2 regions of the Apibacter sp. B3919 genome follow, and region 1 is predicted to be linked to the other one. Evidence: riboswitches for the same ligand, from Rfam matches in the RefSeq annotation. Region 1 holds a riboswitch; the other holds the start of a gene.
The links. A riboswitch is a leader RNA that binds a small molecule or an ion and turns the genes downstream of it on or off. The one in region 1 is predicted to bind cobalamin.
Positions count from the first base shown of each region.

Region 2: another riboswitch for cobalamin. It lies ahead of metE (5-methyltetrahydropteroyltriglutamate--homocysteine S-methyltransferase); the one in region 1 lies ahead of J3U20_RS06040 (TonB-dependent receptor).

Region 1 is NZ_JAFNMG010000002.1:623,227-631,476, forward strand. It holds gene J3U20_RS06035 (YncE family protein) at 1-389, opposite strand, end outside; gene J3U20_RS06040 (TonB-dependent receptor) at 386-2,368, opposite strand; cobalamin riboswitch at 2,535-2,734, opposite strand; gene J3U20_RS06045 (MerR family transcriptional regulator) at 2,853-3,185, shown strand; gene J3U20_RS06050 (hypothetical protein) at 3,205-3,423, shown strand; gene J3U20_RS06055 (glycosyltransferase family 2 protein) at 3,546-4,571, opposite strand; gene J3U20_RS06060 (glycosyltransferase family 2 protein) at 4,575-5,528, opposite strand; gene J3U20_RS06065 (1-acyl-sn-glycerol-3-phosphate acyltransferase) at 6,030-6,590, shown strand; gene J3U20_RS06070 (hypothetical protein) at 6,760-6,897, shown strand; gene J3U20_RS06075 (hypothetical protein) at 6,993-7,691, opposite strand; gene J3U20_RS06080 (RNA-binding S4 domain-containing protein) at 7,764-8,141, shown strand; gene J3U20_RS06085 (shikimate kinase) at 8,155-8,250, opposite strand, start outside.
Region 2 is NZ_JAFNMG010000003.1:174,618-182,867, forward strand. It holds gene J3U20_RS06795 (3'-5' exonuclease) at 1-492, shown strand, start outside; gene J3U20_RS06800 (fumarylacetoacetate hydrolase family protein) at 489-1,097, shown strand; gene J3U20_RS06805 (DUF421 domain-containing protein) at 1,103-1,798, opposite strand; gene metE (5-methyltetrahydropteroyltriglutamate--homocysteine S-methyltransferase) at 2,209-4,515, opposite strand; cobalamin riboswitch at 4,708-4,897, opposite strand; gene J3U20_RS06815 (NADH:flavin oxidoreductase) at 5,019-6,119, opposite strand; gene J3U20_RS06820 (SIMPL domain-containing protein) at 6,140-6,871, opposite strand; gene fbaA (class II fructose-bisphosphate aldolase) at 6,955-8,022, opposite strand.

The DNA.
Region 1 (8,250 bases):
ATAGTTATTTTTCCTATATGCTTGGCTGTTTTAGCTTCCATAATTTCAACATAATTAGAACCGTTGATTACGGCATACATTTTATCTTTATAAATTTTTAAATCATTACCTGTATCGCCCAATCCACCTTGATCAGGGTTGATTTTAGTAAAATAGTTATTAAAAAAATCAGCTGTGTCATAATCAAAATAGGATAGAGAAGAGTTGTTTTGTTGATAATTACCTTCATTCAAAATATATAACCCTTTTTTGGCATCCGGTTGGGATATAATGTTTGAATCATCTTCAGACCATGAATCGTCATTACTACAAGAAACAATGAACCCTGTAATAATTACTAAAATTGGTACTAAAAATTTCCTTGCTACCATAGTTTCTAGTTTTTTCATATGTTTAATTTAATGATGATCGTATAGTTTCTACCCGGCATGGGATAATTGGCTACTATGTCGTAATATTTATTAAAAATATTATTGATTTGTAAGGATGCTTTGCATTTGATATGAGTGAAAAATAATTCTCTTGAAAGTTGTATATCATGAGTATACCCAGCTTTTACATGATTATCAGGATTATTAGAAGGAGAATTGTACCGTTCTCCCGTATACATAAAGCTATAATTTAGATTCCAATCTCTGTAAGCAGCTTCTAGAGTAAGTGTCCCACTATGCCAAGGTATATAAGGAAGTTGATTTTTATAATTTAAAATAGGAGAAGATAAATTTTGTGCATCTTCATACGTATAGGTTATAAAGGTTGAAACTAAAACGTTTTTTATTACTATTGAAGTCTTAGAAGATAAATCTAATCCTTTTATTCGTGCTTTACCAAAATTTAACATGGTCCAACGAAATTGTTGTCCTTTGGGATAAGCTATGATTTTATCTTTGACCGTATTATAATAGGCATCAATAGTAAAATCAAAATGAGTAAAATTACCGGAAGTAAAGTTTTTATTTATACGAATACCTGCATCGAACTGATTAGTATATTCAGGTTTTAAGTTTGAATTTCCAAAATCCGTATAGTATAAATCATTAAATGTTGGCATTCTAAAAATTCTCTTATAAAAACCATGAATGCTAATATCTTTAGAATGTAAAGGTTGGTAATTTAAGAAAACAGCAGGAGTAAATTCATTTCTGTCTGAAGCTGTACCCATACTGTTCGTATGTTTCGTTTTTTCTTGCACAAATGTACCTAAAACACTTGTTTGAATTTTAATTTTATCCCAATGAAAAGCAGTAGCTAAAGCGATCATTTCTGTATTTCTCGAAGGAGAAGAGAAATTTTTTAAATCGGCATTCATTCCGTTATGTTGGTAATCTGCAGATAAAGAAATATCCCAAAAAGAAAATAAAGTAACCAGTTGTGAGGATGAAATATATAGTTCATCTTGCTTATAAGTATTGTTAATACGGTTGGAAAATTTATTTCCCCAAATAGAGTCATTAAAAACTTCTAAATTTTTATAATGGGTAAAATCATGAGCATATTTAGCATTTAATGCTATTCTGTATTTTGTGCTGATTATTTTTTCAAAAGATCCCTGCAAAAAGAAATTACGATCCCATTGTTGAGCAAATTGATACCTTTTATACGAATTCTTTAAAACGGCACCGGGTATTCCTCTGCTTGAATTATAATAATATCCTTTCAGATTCCATTTACCATGAGGTAGGATGCCAAATAAATTTCCTTCTGTTCTAAAAGCACTTATGTTACCATTTTGTCTTACAGCGATAGTATCCCAATTACCTTTCTTTTGTTGAAATTTATATTTTCCATCTGAATTAATATATTCCATAGTAAGAGAAGATGAAATTAATGAGGATAATTTTTGTTCCCATAGGAGGAAGGGGTTAATTAAATGAAATGATCCGGAACGATAGGTGGCACCTATATTAGTTTTTTTTTCACCCGTAAAAACAGGACGTTTGGTAGTTAAATAGATACCTCCGGCAGAGCCGAAATCTTTAGCGGGTTGGAATATTTGACTTTTTTGTCCGTTGTATACTGATATTGATTCTAAATTATCCATGGAAAATTTTCCTAAATCAACCATACCATTTTGAGCATTTCCTATGGCTATTCCATCATAAAATACCCCCACGTGTTCGCTTCCCATTCCTCGAATATTAACTGTTTTCATTCCTCCAACACCTCCATAATCTTTAAGTTGAATTCCTGAAAATAATCGTACGGCATCAGCTACCGAAGAGCTGTTTCGATTTTCTAATTCTTTTCCTTTCAATTCTTGGAAAGGAATTATTCCTTTATCATTTCTTTTTCCCGTTGCCAGTATTTCCTGTAATTCTGTTACAGTAATGCTGTCTTTTTTTTCTTGGGAATAAGATAATGGACTCATCAGGCTTATAAAACAAGCAAATACACTATATTTATGATTGATGTTCATCATCATGGAGTCGAATATCTTAAATTACAGATATAGTAAACTAGTTTCCGGAAAAGTAAACAGGAAAAGTGAATATGAAATGCTTTTAATGTTTCAGCCTTGTTCCACGAAAGCTTGTAAAACTATAGTTAAATTTGGCAGGTATTCTGACTTACTTCATTTTAAGAACCTTCCCAAGAAAGCAACTCCTCAGTGGTATATCTCTTAAAACGTACTAGAAGATTACAGCAGCGGGCCTGTTTCGGATTTTCACCGAATTCCCTTTTAAGATTGCATATTTACCGGTAAATAGCAATCACCAAATTTAGGCAAATATAAATAAATATTTTTAGGGCATCTGTATTGATTATTTGGGTCGTACTAATAATTCTAAAAAAAGATTAATTTTTTAAACGAACAATAGTAAGTTGAATTAAAAAATCATTAGATTTGAATAATGAACGTACAACTTCCTGAAAAATTATATTATTCTATAGGCGAAGTAGCGCAGGCTTTTAATGTTAATACTTCACTTATAAGGTTTTGGGAAAAAGAATTTGATAGTATTTCACCCAAAAAGAATAAAAAAGGAGACCGTTTTTTTACCCCAAAAGATATTGAAAATTTAAAAATAATTTTTTATTTAGTAAAAGAAAAAGGATATACCTTAGAAGGAGCAAAAGTTGTTTTACAATCACAAAAAAATTTATCCAAAAAAGTTGAAATCATTGCTCGTTTAGAGTTAGTTAAGACAGAATTAATTAAGTTAAAAGAATTATTAGACGAATAAAAATTTAAATAAAGACAATATGAAATTACCTAAGTTTTTAATGGCAGACAATTCAGATTTTCCTGAAGATTTATTTGTTGTGCACACAGAGTATCCTAGATTTATATTAAATGTAAAAGAAGAGGATGTTGAATGGTTTGATGAATTGGAAGGAGACGAGGAAAAAGTTGATAATGAAGTAATTACATTGGTTCAACAAGCATTCGATTTTTGCGATTCTGAAATCGAAAAATATTGAAGATGATGAGGAGTAATGACCTCTTAGATTTATTATGATATTAAAAAAGTAAGCAGTAAATCACTGCTTATTTTTTTGCTCTTTGATTCGATGGGATTAATTTAATAAATGATATATTTTTTTTAATCATCAACAGCACACCCTTGAATTCTATATTGATTTTTAAATTTTTCTGACCATTTTTTCCATTCTTCCGGTTTTATTTTTTTGTTATTTTCATTTTTCAAAAATGATAGAATGTAATCTTCTGAGAAATCCTTAGGAAAATTTTGCATGGGATCAAATGCATCATTATACCATTTTTCATTAATTAAATAATTAAGTTGATTAACATCAAAATCAAATCCATAATTATGATAGGAATTGGTAGCAGAAGAATTAAACGTAGTTTTCATAACTTCATGATTTAATTGAGCGATCATGTTTTTGTGTTTATGTTTTCTAAAATACAGGGTTGCATTGTATAATTGTTTTTTTTCATCAACTTTTCCATTAATATTTTCCCAGGTTTTAAGCCAAAATTCTTTTTTATGAACACCCATAAGTATTGAAATTAATATCCAATATTTAGTTTTAGTAGTGTTAGATACCAAACCCAATTTATATAAAATACTAAAAAACTTATATTTATTATAAAAAAAACATTTCAGAATGAAAGGAGGGGCAGTAAAAAGATCCGGATAAATGGAAATTATATCGGAATTGATTTTATCATGTTTAAACTGATCAACAAAATTATTATTTCCTGACCAACCTAATTTGAGTAAGGATATATTTTCTTTTTTCATTACTTCATTGATTTCATTCACATTAATTTTTCTCGTAAACCAAACATCATCTTCCGTTATAATGAAATAATCTGAAGCTTCTTTTACTGAATTGACCCAAAGTTGAGTAGGAATTTTAAAGCCATTAATATCTTTTCCTGACTTTAAATTATCTTTAATTGCTTCTTCCTTTTCTATATAATTTTCAGATTTTATAATTTTAATGGACGGGTATTTTAATTTAATTTTATTTAGATATTTTTCAGGAGTTCCATCATCTAAAACTTTAATTGAATAAGTACCCACTACATATTTTTGGATACTGGCTAAGCATCTGTCCAAATAAAAGGGGCGGTTAAAAGATTTAATTAAAATATCCATAGTTTAAAGTTTAGAATAAATTTTACAAATGAGATTAAAAGTATTTCTATTTTTGGAAAATAGAGAATAAAGTATATAATCTAATGATATAGGATAATAGTTACGATATTTTTTTACTAAAAATTTTAATTGATTTGCATCTTTTCTGTAAAAACAAATTTTCATGGCATATAACAAATCTTTTTTACTAATTGGGTAATGAATATCTTCTATATTAATAAATGATTGTGGATTAAATGCATCATAACTGTCTTTACCATTACCAAGCCTTTCTTTATAAAATTCACGGGCTTTATTGATAAACAACCATTGCACTAGTCTGTTTTTGGTTTTTGAAAGTGAATGGTTGGTTTGTCTGTATGAGATTAAAGTATCAGGTAGATTTACAATTTTTTTACCTTCTGAAAATAACCGTAAAATGAGATCATAGTCTTCCGAATAAATCATTTTTTCTCGATAAAAAACTTTTTCATTTCTAAATAGTACAGAAGAATGATAGAATAAATTGTTTTTGAGAATATTTCTTTTTAATTCATGATAATCGGTTAAAGCTATAAAATTATTACAAATAGTATTGTTTTCATCAATTATATGAGCACTGCTGCCTATTAAAAATACATCCGGATTATTCTCCAGAAATTCAACTTGTTTTTCCAATCGTATGGGTAATGCAAGATCATCAGCATCTAATATGGCCAAATATTTACCTTTAGCATTTTCAATTCCGATATTACGGGATTTTATAACAAATAAGTTTTTATCGTTGTTAATAAGCTTGATTCGGGAATCTCTTTTACAAAATTCTTCTATAATTGATTGAGTTCTATCGGATGAGCCATCATTAATAACCAGCAATTCAAAATTAGCATACGTTTGATTGATTACCGATTCAATTGATGCAGATATATGTTTTTCTGCATTGTAAGCAGCCATAATAACCGATACCAAGGGAGTCATAAGTAAGATATATAAATACAAAAGTAAAATATTTTTAATTAATCCGTGTAAAGCGGCTTTTTTTAAGATAAAAAATTTTAGGAAGTGATTCTTACGTCAACTTACAGGTATCCGTAACGAAAAAATGTATGGGAGTAATTAAAAATATAAATAAAATTCCATTAAGATATTTATAATTAATTTGAGTTAAATTCAAAGAAAATTTTTAATTTAGCAAAAAATTTAGGGCGTTCATATATATAGTAGAGATTCTGATAATTAAAGCTCAGGTTTTTATAACAGTATGTAGAGCACCTGAATATAACTTTTTTTAGTTTAGTGTTTTAATTAATTCAGAAAAAAATAAATAGATCATGGTACAAATTCTCTTTAAGATGGTGTTAGTTATTATGGATTACATAATGTCAATGTTAAGTTAATTAGAAAATTATATACATGTGAAAAGTTCAGTTAATGTCAATTAACTGAACTTTTTAATTATTTTTAATAAGTAATCAAATTATGAAAAAATTACTAGGAAGGTTAATGCTGTTCGTTATGGGATGGAGATTTAAAAATGAAGTGCCTGTTAATGAATTAAGAAAATGCGTATTAATTTGTGCTCCCCATACCTCTAATTGGGATTTATATTATTGTTTAGCCAGTTTTTGGTGTTTAAAAATTCCTTATAAAGTAATGATTAAAGATGCTTATACCAAACCTTGGTATGGATTCTTTTTCAAAGCACTCGGATGTTTAGGAGTCGATCGAAGTCAATGGAATAATTTGGTTCAATATTCATCGGAACTAATTAAAAATTCCGATTCGATGGCTTTAATAAATACTCCGGAAGCCACTCGTTCCCGTGCCTTACGATGGAAAAAAGGTTTTTACTATATAGCCAAACAAGCGAATGTTCCTATTGCTCTAGCCTATGCCGATTATAAAAATAAAGTAACCGGTGTTTCCAAATTAATTTATATCGGCAATCAAACGATTGAAGAGATATTTGATCAAATAGAAGACTTTTATAAACCGGAAATGGCTAAATTTCCTGAAAACTATAATCCTAAGATTTATTAAATTAGATTATCTAAATTCTTAGACATTAAAAATATTTTTTTGACTTCTTATATTGCGGAGCAAGTCGGCAACTTTCAGATTATATTTGTAAAATCAGAATTCCGACAAGAATATTCTGTTTATAACTATTGCCTGTAATTTTGATGGATATATAACATATATCAACGTTATGGATGATCGTAATAAGACTCATGATCTGGATAATTGCACCGCATTAAAAGTTATTAATTTCAATGTCCTTCCGCATTATATAAAAGAACCTTTTAATGATTTTGTCCAGCAAATCTATATGATGTTTAGAGGATAACATAGAATTGTCCCTACCAATAATCAACAGAGCTTAATTGTTGATGACAATAATTATACGATTGTCTGAACAATACATTCAAACAATATATAAATTTAATTACACGTTTGATCTTGAGGACAAACTTTATACAATTCAAAATTTAAAATGAACGTAGCATCTTTACTGTTTATGTAATTGGATTCTCTACCGTATGCCAATCGAGAAGGCACGATAATTAAACCTTGTAATACATGGTAAAGGTCATTTTTAGATTTATTAGTTGGCTTGAAATCCTTTAAACCGTCAACAATACCTTTAATTACATAATAGTTTTCACTTTGAATCGTATCGTTTTTGGGCTTTTTATAAAAGAAAGGGTCTTCTTGTGCAACCCCTGAATTATCAATTGTGCTTGATGAAGTATTCAAGGTTGAATATCCATTACCTCCTTCAGTTGCAACAAAATATTTTAAAGAATAATGAATAAGTATATTGTTTTTACCGTCAGCTATATTGGAGGTGTTTATACCCTGATCTGCCTTCGGATTTTTAACGACCCAGTATCCTAAAGGAGATTTTATTGCATTTTTGCTCAAAGGCTCTTTATCATTTGGAGTAACCGAATCAGAAAATTTGGTTACTTTCCCAAGATCATCGAAATAATAGTTATTTAAAAAATTAACAATAGCCATATCATCAGCTGTATTTTGCTCGTCAACGGATAAGGTTGAGGCGTTATTATCATCGCTCCCACACGAAACAAAAAATAAAAGTGAAAAGATACAGGCGGCTAAAAGGGATTTTTTAATCATGTAAATAAAATATGTTAATTTAGTTGCTAATTTACGATTAAATTTAATTTTAAAGACCAATTTTTTCAACCAATGAGAATAGATAAATTTTTATGGTGTGTGCGTTTCTATAAAACGCGGGCAATTGCTACCGAAGAATGTAAAAAAAATCGAGTATTTTTAGATGATGCTCCCTTGAAACCTTCAAAAGAAATATTAGTTGGTGAAACGTATAAAATTAGAAAAAATCAGATTGACTATACGATCCAAGTTATACAAATTCCTCCCAATCGGGTAGGAGCAAAATTGGTTCCTTTATATATAAAAGACCTGACAGATCCTGAGCAGATTGAAATGATGAAATCAAGAACACAAACGCAAAACTATTACAGGCAAAAAGGATTAGGCAGGCCCACCAAAAAAGATAGGAGAGAATTAGACGATTATACTCTGGAATGGGAGGATGAATAAATACACTAAATGTTTAATTAGTATTTTTTAGAACGGCAATGATTTCATTGCTTATTTCTTCCGGAGTTTTTTGGTTAACCGCTATCTTATAAGCAGCCGACTCATAAAA
Region 2 (8,250 bases), on a different contig from region 1:
GGATATAATTCCAATCGATTCGATATTCCATTACTTGCGGAAGAACTTTTGCGAAACGGATTTGAATTTGACATAAAAAAACACCGCCCGATTGATGTTCAAGTAATCTTTCATAAAATGGAACCCAGGAATCTTTCCGCAGCTTATAAATTTTATTGCGATAAGAATTTAGAAAATGCTCATTCTGCTTCTGCAGATACTTATGCTACGTATGAAATATTAAAGGCTCAACTTGAAAAATATGAGGATATTCAAAACGATGTGAAATTCCTTCATGAGTTTACCATGCAAAATAAAAATGCTGATTTGGCAGGATTTGTTGGAATAGATAAGGATGAAGACGAGGTTTTCAATTTTGGAAAATACAAAGGTAAAAAATTGAAAAATGTGTTTTTGAGTGATTTAGGATATTATTCCTGGTTAATGAATGCTGATTTTCCTTTATATTCGAAAAAAATTTTTACAAGAGCAAAATTAAAAAGTGTTTTATGAAATTTATCTGTGTAGGAAGAAATTATAGCAATCACGCGAAAGAATTAAACAATGAGATACCTAAAGATCCGGTTTTATTTATTAAACCGGATACCGCTTTAGCCAGACCCGGTGATGATTGGTATATTCCAGAATTCACTGAAAACCTTCAGCATGAAGTGGAAGTTCTTATAAAAATTTCTAAAGTTGGAAAATACATTCAACCGGAATTTGCCGGAAATTATTACTCTGAAATTGGACTTGGCATTGATTTTACTGCTAGAGATTTACAAGACCGATTAAAAGAAAAAGGGCTTCCCTGGGAAAAATCCAAGGCTTTCGATCGATCTGCTTTAATTGGAAATTTTGTAAGTAAAGATAAGTTTAATTTAGATAATTTGAATTTTTCTTTAGTGAAAAACGGCAATATTCAGCAAAAAGGAAATACTTCAGAAATGATTTTTTCATTTGATTACCTCGTCTCATATATTTCTCAATATTTTACTTTAAAAATGGGCGATATTATTTTTACCGGAACGCCATCGGGAGTTTCAAAGCTTAGTGAAAATGATTTTCTGGAAGGTTTTATTGAAAATGAGAAGTTTTTTGAGGTTAAAATCAGGTAATAGTTTTAATCATTAACCTTCAATTTATAATCCTGACTTTTTGGTACAATAAAAAATTTATTCGGAGACCACTGTGCAATGAAAATTTTGGACACATCATCATATCCTTGTTTTCGTAATTCATTTTTTAGCCAATCTTCTGTTTTATCGATTCCTTCTAAATAGACATGGTTAATTTTGCCATCAATAACCAGTAAGACTGCGTATTTATCATAATCATCCGTAAATGCGGTAATGGAACCGTCTTGTTCCATTTGAGCAAAATATACTTTAGATATATCGTATATACCATTATTTTTTAGTACACTGGCATAAGTCATTATATCAATCTTAGCTTTTTTAAATCCTTCTATATTAAATTTTCCTTTTAATACTAAAGGTATAATAGGACCTTCTACTAACCCTCTTAAACGACTATATTTTTTTGTGAGAAAGGCTATTAAATATACAATGAATGTCCAAATAAACAACACTAAGGCAAATTCCATAATAGAAATATTCGGATTATATATAATTCCACCTACCAAGCCCCCTAAGACTATATTCTGAATTAGATCAATTCCGGAAACTTGGTTTAAAATGGTTCTTCCTACTAATTTAATGTAAATTAAAACGGCGATAAATGCTACTACTAATTTTATCGATATAAATATGTTATCATATATATTGAAGCTTCCGAAAACTGCATTTTTTAGATCCATGATATTCTATATTTGTAATTTAGTGTTATATACAAAAATATAAATTAATTTAATATATTAATGTATAATTATTAAAATGTTTCTTATTTTATTTTAAAGAAATATATACATATAAAATTATAATAAAATGAAAATAAGCTGAAAGCATAATGCTTTCAGCTTATTCTTAACACATAAAATGTATAATCAACTTTTGTTTCTTATCCTATTTTAGCTATTTAAAATTAAAATACTACTAAGACAATTATGATTTTGTTTTAATAAATCATTTTTAAGTTTTAATTTATCGAACTCTAGAATTTTTTAAGTTTTCATTGCATTCTAACCTTTGGTTTAAACGACTTTTAAGAAGTTAAGATCATATTTAAAACATTTATACGTATTATACCGACCGATACTAAAAAGATCGTTTAGTATTGTTCTCGCATTTCTGTTGCTGCTCCTACCATTTCAATTAATGCTTTTTCTGTTTCTTCCCATCCTCTTGTCTTAAGTCCACAATCCGGGTTAATCCACAATTGCTCTACCGGTATACTTTTAATTGCTTTTTTCAATAAGGAAACCATTTCATTTTTGGACGGTATTCTCGGAGAGTGTATATCATAAACACCCGGACCAATATCGTTAGGGTATTTAAATTCTGAAAAAATGTTTAGCAACTTCATATCCGATTTAGAGCATTCTATGGTAATTACATCCGCATCCATATCTGCTATGTTTTGTATGATATCATTAAATTCAGAATAACACATATGGGTATGAATTTGTGTTTGATCTTTTACCCCACAGGATGCAATTCTAAATGCTTTTATAGCCCACTCTAAATAGGTTTGCCAATCTTTTTTTCGTAACGGCAGCCCTTCTCTTATGGCCGGTTCATCTATTTGAATAATTCGTATTCCCGCTTTTTCCAAGTCTACTACTTCTTCTCTAATGGCTAATGCAATTTGGAAACAGGTATCTTTTCTCGGTTGATCGTCTCGTACAAAACTCCATTGCAATATAGTTACCGGTCCAGTCAACATACCTTTTACATTTTTATTTGTTAAGGATTGTGCATAGGAAGACCATTTCACAGTCATAGGATTAGGCCTGAATATATCGCCATAAATGATGGGTGGTTTCACACAACGGCTTCCATAACTTTGTACCCATCCGTTTTTGGAAAATGCAACTCCTTCTAATTGTTCTCCAAAATATTCCACCATGTCGTTTCGCTCAAACTCCCCGTGAACCAATACATCTATACCTATTTTTTCTTGGAATCGTATTGTTTTTTCAATTTCCTTTTTAATCAGCTCTTCATATTCTAAAGGTGTTATCAATCCTTTTTTTATTTTAGATCTCCAACTTCTGACTTCGGATGTTTGAGGAAATGAGCCGATCGTAGTTGTTGCAAATAAAGGCAACTGCAAGGCTTCAGATTGTTTTTTCTTTCGTTCTGAAAATATGGAATTTCTTTTATCTTCTACTTTTTCAATATTCCTTATTTTTTCTTTTACTTTTTCGTTATGTATTAAAGCTGATGTTTTTCTGCTGGTTGCAGCCGCTATATTTTCCTGTAATTTTTTTTGTAAATCCGGGGAATCTTCTTTAGACGCAAGCTTTTTTAAGGTTACTACTTCATCGATTTTCTGTTTTGCAAAAGCCAACCAATTTTTAATTTCCGATGAAAGGGCTTTTGTATCTGTTTCCAATTCCAAGTCAACCGGACTATGAAGAAGTGAACAAGAAGGAGCTATTAAAATTCGGTCTTTACCAATTTTGGAAACAGCTTTTTGAATAAGTTTCAAAGATTTTTCGAAATCATTTTTCCATATATTTCTTCCATCAACGATCCCTAAAGAAAGGATAAGTTTTTCCGGAATTTTATCTAAAACTTCATCTAATTGTTCCGGACAACGTACCAAATCTATATGTAATGCTTGTACGGGTAGATTAAAAGCAAGTGCTAAATTGTCTTTCAATCCGTCAAAATAGGTAGTTAGTATTTTATTTATATAAGGAAATTGTTTATGTATTTCTTTATAGGCATATTGGTAGGATTCTTTCGCTTTTTCATCTAAATCCAAAGCTAAGAAAGGCTCATCAAACTGCACCCATTCAACTCCTTCTGTCTTTAATTTATTTAGGATTTCTATATAGACAGGAAGAATATTTTTTAGTAAATCCAGCTTATTGAAGTTTTCCTCTTTTTCTTTTCCCAACAACAAATAAGATACAGGGCCTATTATAACCGGCTTTGTATGGATTCCTGCATTTTTAGCTTCTAAATATTCATCAATAATTTTTGTTGAAAACAAGGAAAATTTCTGATTACTTTCAAATTCAGGGACAATGTAATGATAATTGGTATCAAACCATTTGGTCATTTCCATGGCTTTTATATCAATACCTTCTTTTTGATGTCCTCTTGCCATGGCAAAATATAAGTCTAATTCTGTATTTGATTTATCCAGTATTACCTTATTATATCTTTTAGGGATAGCCCCGACCATTAGTGACATATCAAGTACCTGATCGTAATAAGAAAAATCATTAGATGGGATCCAATCAATCCCTAATTTTTGTTGAGTTACCCAGTTTCGGTGCCGGATATCTTTACTTGTTATCATCAGTTCTTCGACTGACGCTTTACCTGCCCAATATTTTTCACAGGCTTTTTTAAGTTCTCTGTCACTACCAATACGCGGATAGCCAAGATTGTGTGTTTGCATTTTTATAACTTTTTAAACGATTATATTATAAAAAGCTCTTATTGCTAAACTTCACAATGCTCTCTTTCTTTGTTAAATAAAATCAAATTTCAAAACAATTTTTGACATACAAGTAAACTAATTATTCTAATGATCTTAAAGTTTCTCGTAGCCCAATTATATTTTTTGTGATCTTGCTTTTACTCGCGAAAGCATTGTCAATTAAGAATAGGCAGGTCTCCTGGCTTATAACATTTTATCTACCTTCTCACCGTTTAAATCGGCAATGGTTTTTATTGATAAAATTTTTTTTAGGTTACTTACAGTTGCGCGTCAGCTCATGATTCACACATGATTCCCTATTAAGTCGTTTTTACACAGCACCTTATTCTTGTTGATAAAGAAATTAAGTAAAGAACTTATATATACAAAGATAAAAAACCTTTGCTTTTATTTCTTTATTAAAATAAATAAAAATTAAAACTTGGTTTTTGTTTTTATTTTACTACTATTTTATGTTTTTATTAGTATAATTCTTTAAGTTGATCTTTAGAAAATCCTTTAAATTCAGATAAGTTTCCATTTTTAATTTTTAATACCCATTCAGGATCTGCAAGTAACGCTCTTCCTACTGCTATTAAATCAAATTCGCCTGCATCTAATCTTCTATTTAATTCGTTAAGAAAATTATTAGAAGCCTCAAAACTTTGTCCTTTGAATGCCCCTAAGAAATCCCCGGTAAGCCCCACAGATCCTACACTTATGGAAGGTTTGCCCGTTATTTTTTTTGCCCATCCTGCAAAATTTAAATCGGAATTTTCAAATTCGGGCTCCCAAAATCTTCGTTGTGAGCAATGAAAAATATCAACTCCGGCATCTGATAACGGTAGTAACCATTCTTCCATTTCTTCCGGTGTCTTTGCCAATTTTGCGGAATAATCTTGTTGTTTCCATTGTGATAAGCGTAATATTATAGGAAAATCTTCTCCTACCGCATTTCGAACCGCTTTTACAACTTCAATGGCAAAACGACTCCTTTCGGCCAGGGTAGCTCCTCCCCATATATCATTTCTTTTATTGAGCTTATCCCAAAAGAATTGATCGATCAAATATCCGTGCGCTCCATGCAATTCCAGAGCATCAAAACCTATTTTTTTGGTTTGGTAAGCTGCTTCTGCAAAAGCCTCAATTGTATTTTCAATATCACTTTCGCTCATTTCTTTTCCGCCTTTTGTTTCCGGATTTAAAAGTCCGGATGGTCCCTCAAAAGGCTCTGATGGTGTCCAGTTTTTATGGGCAGGTATTATTCCCATATGCCAAAGTTGCGGAGCTATTTTACCACCTTTAGCATGAACTTCTTCAACCACCTTTTTCCAACCTTCTAAGGCTTGTTCTCCATAAAATACAGGTATATTGGGATCATTGGAAGATGCCGCCCTGCGAACAACGGTTCCTTCTGTTATAATTAAGCCCACTTCGGCCTGTGCTCTTCTTTGATAATAATCAGCTATTTGTTTACCGGGGATTCCATCATAAGCAAATGATCGGGTCATAGGCGCCATGACTATTCTGTTTTTTAATGACAGTTTTTTTGATGTAAACGGTTGAAATAATTTATGTACCATTTTAATTTATATCGTAGTTATTATTTAATTTCATATTCTAAACGAATGGTAATGCTTGCTGTTTTTTTCTTGGATGATACATTAAATGCTCCTCCCCAAGAGTAATCATCTTCAGATGAATTTTGAGCAGTTATTTGAAAAACCCCTTGATTGGCATTTTTTAATTTGCCTATTTTACAACCGGCGTTAATTGCTATTTCTTCTGCTCTTTTTTTTGCATCTTTGGTTGCATCTGAAATCATCTGTATTTTTAAATCAGATAATTTAGTATAGTAATATAAAGGCGATCGGGAATAGAGTTCTACTCCGTTATTAATCAATTCTGTAATTTGACGGGAAAGATCTTCAACTTTTTTCACATTTTTAGATTCTATGGTTATGGTTTGATTTAATTCATACCCCGTAAATATATTTTGATTTATTCCTTCATTGTATCTACTATCATATTGTTTACTTATTTCTACTGAGGAAAAAACTATTTCTTTATCGGAAAATCCTTTGGAAATCAGATATTCTCTTACTTTTTTTCTATCTGCATCTAATTCGGCATAAGCTTGTTTTAAATCGAGATTTTTCTTAGAAAAATCGGCTTTCCATACTATTAAATCAGATTCAAAATCTTTTGTGCCTAATCCTTTTACTGTTATTGTATTGGATTGATTTCTTTTTTGGTAAGAATTACCTAAAAAATAAGCAGCAAGAACGATTGAAATGGACGCTAGTAATGTTGATACTATTAGATAATTTTTCATACTCTCTTTTTTCCAAATATACAAAAAAAGCACCTCAAATAAAGGTGCTTTCATTTTTTATAAATAAAATTTATATTTTTTTACTATAATGTGTTGATATTATTTAAATCTTCAAAAGCTTTTTCCAATCTTTTAGAGAATCCTTCTTCACATTTTCTCATCCAAACTCTTGGATCATAAAATTTCTTATTTGGTGCTTCATCTCCGGTTGGATTTCCTACTTGAGTTCTTAAATAATCAATATTTTTTTCTACATAATCTCTTGCCCCTTCGGTATAAGCGAATTGTAAATCTGTATCAATATTCATTTTTACTACTCCGTAGCTAATAGCTTCTCTTATATCTAACAAGGAAGAACCTGATCCTCCATGAAATACAAAATTAATCGGTTTTGAAGGTCCGCCTACTTGTTTTTGAACGTATTCTTGTGAGTTGTGAAGTATTTTAGGCTCTAATTTAACATTTCCCGGTTTATACACTCCATGTACATTACCAAATGCTGCTGCAATAGTAAAATTAGGACTTATTGCGCTTAATGCTTTATACGTTTTATAAACATCCTCAGGTTGTGTATATAATTTTGAGCTTTCTATATCTGAATTGTCAACTCCGTCTTCTTCTCCACCTGTTATCCCTATTTCAACTTCTAGAGTCATTCCTAATTTTGCCATTCTTTCAAAATATTTGGAAGAGATTGCTAAATTTTCATCTAAGGGCTCTTCTGAAAGATCTAGCATGTGTGAAGAGTATAGTGTTTTTCCTTCTTTTTTATGGAATTCTTCACATGCATCTAATAACCCGTCAACCCAAGGTAATAGTTTTTTTGCACAATGATCTGTATGTAAAATTACAGTTGCCCCATAGGCTTCTGCCAACGTATGGACATGTTTTGCTCCAGCTATAGCCCCTAAAACATCTGCTCTAAGGGAAGAGTTTTTATATCCTTTACCTGCATTAAATTGAGATCCTCCGTTTGAAAATTGTATAATTAAGGGAGCATTTACTCTAACAGCTGTTTCAAGAGCTGCATTTACATTGCTAGATCCTATAACGTTACATGCCGGTAAAGCAAACTGATTTTCTTTAGCATAATCGAATATTTCTTTTACTAGCGAACCGGTTGCTACTCCTGCTGGAAATTTTCTGCTCATGATATTATAATTTTTTTTGTTATACTTTTTTAAATTGTAAATGTAAAAACTATTTATATCTCAAAGAGTTATTTTATGTTGAAATTTCTCATGTTTTATTTTTTTTAACAAAAAGTTATAATTTTATTGAAATTATCGGGTTAATTTCTCATTATACATCTAACGTTTTATAAAAACTTTAGTACTTTTTTAGAATTTATCATATTTCTTTTAAAATATAAATTTTAA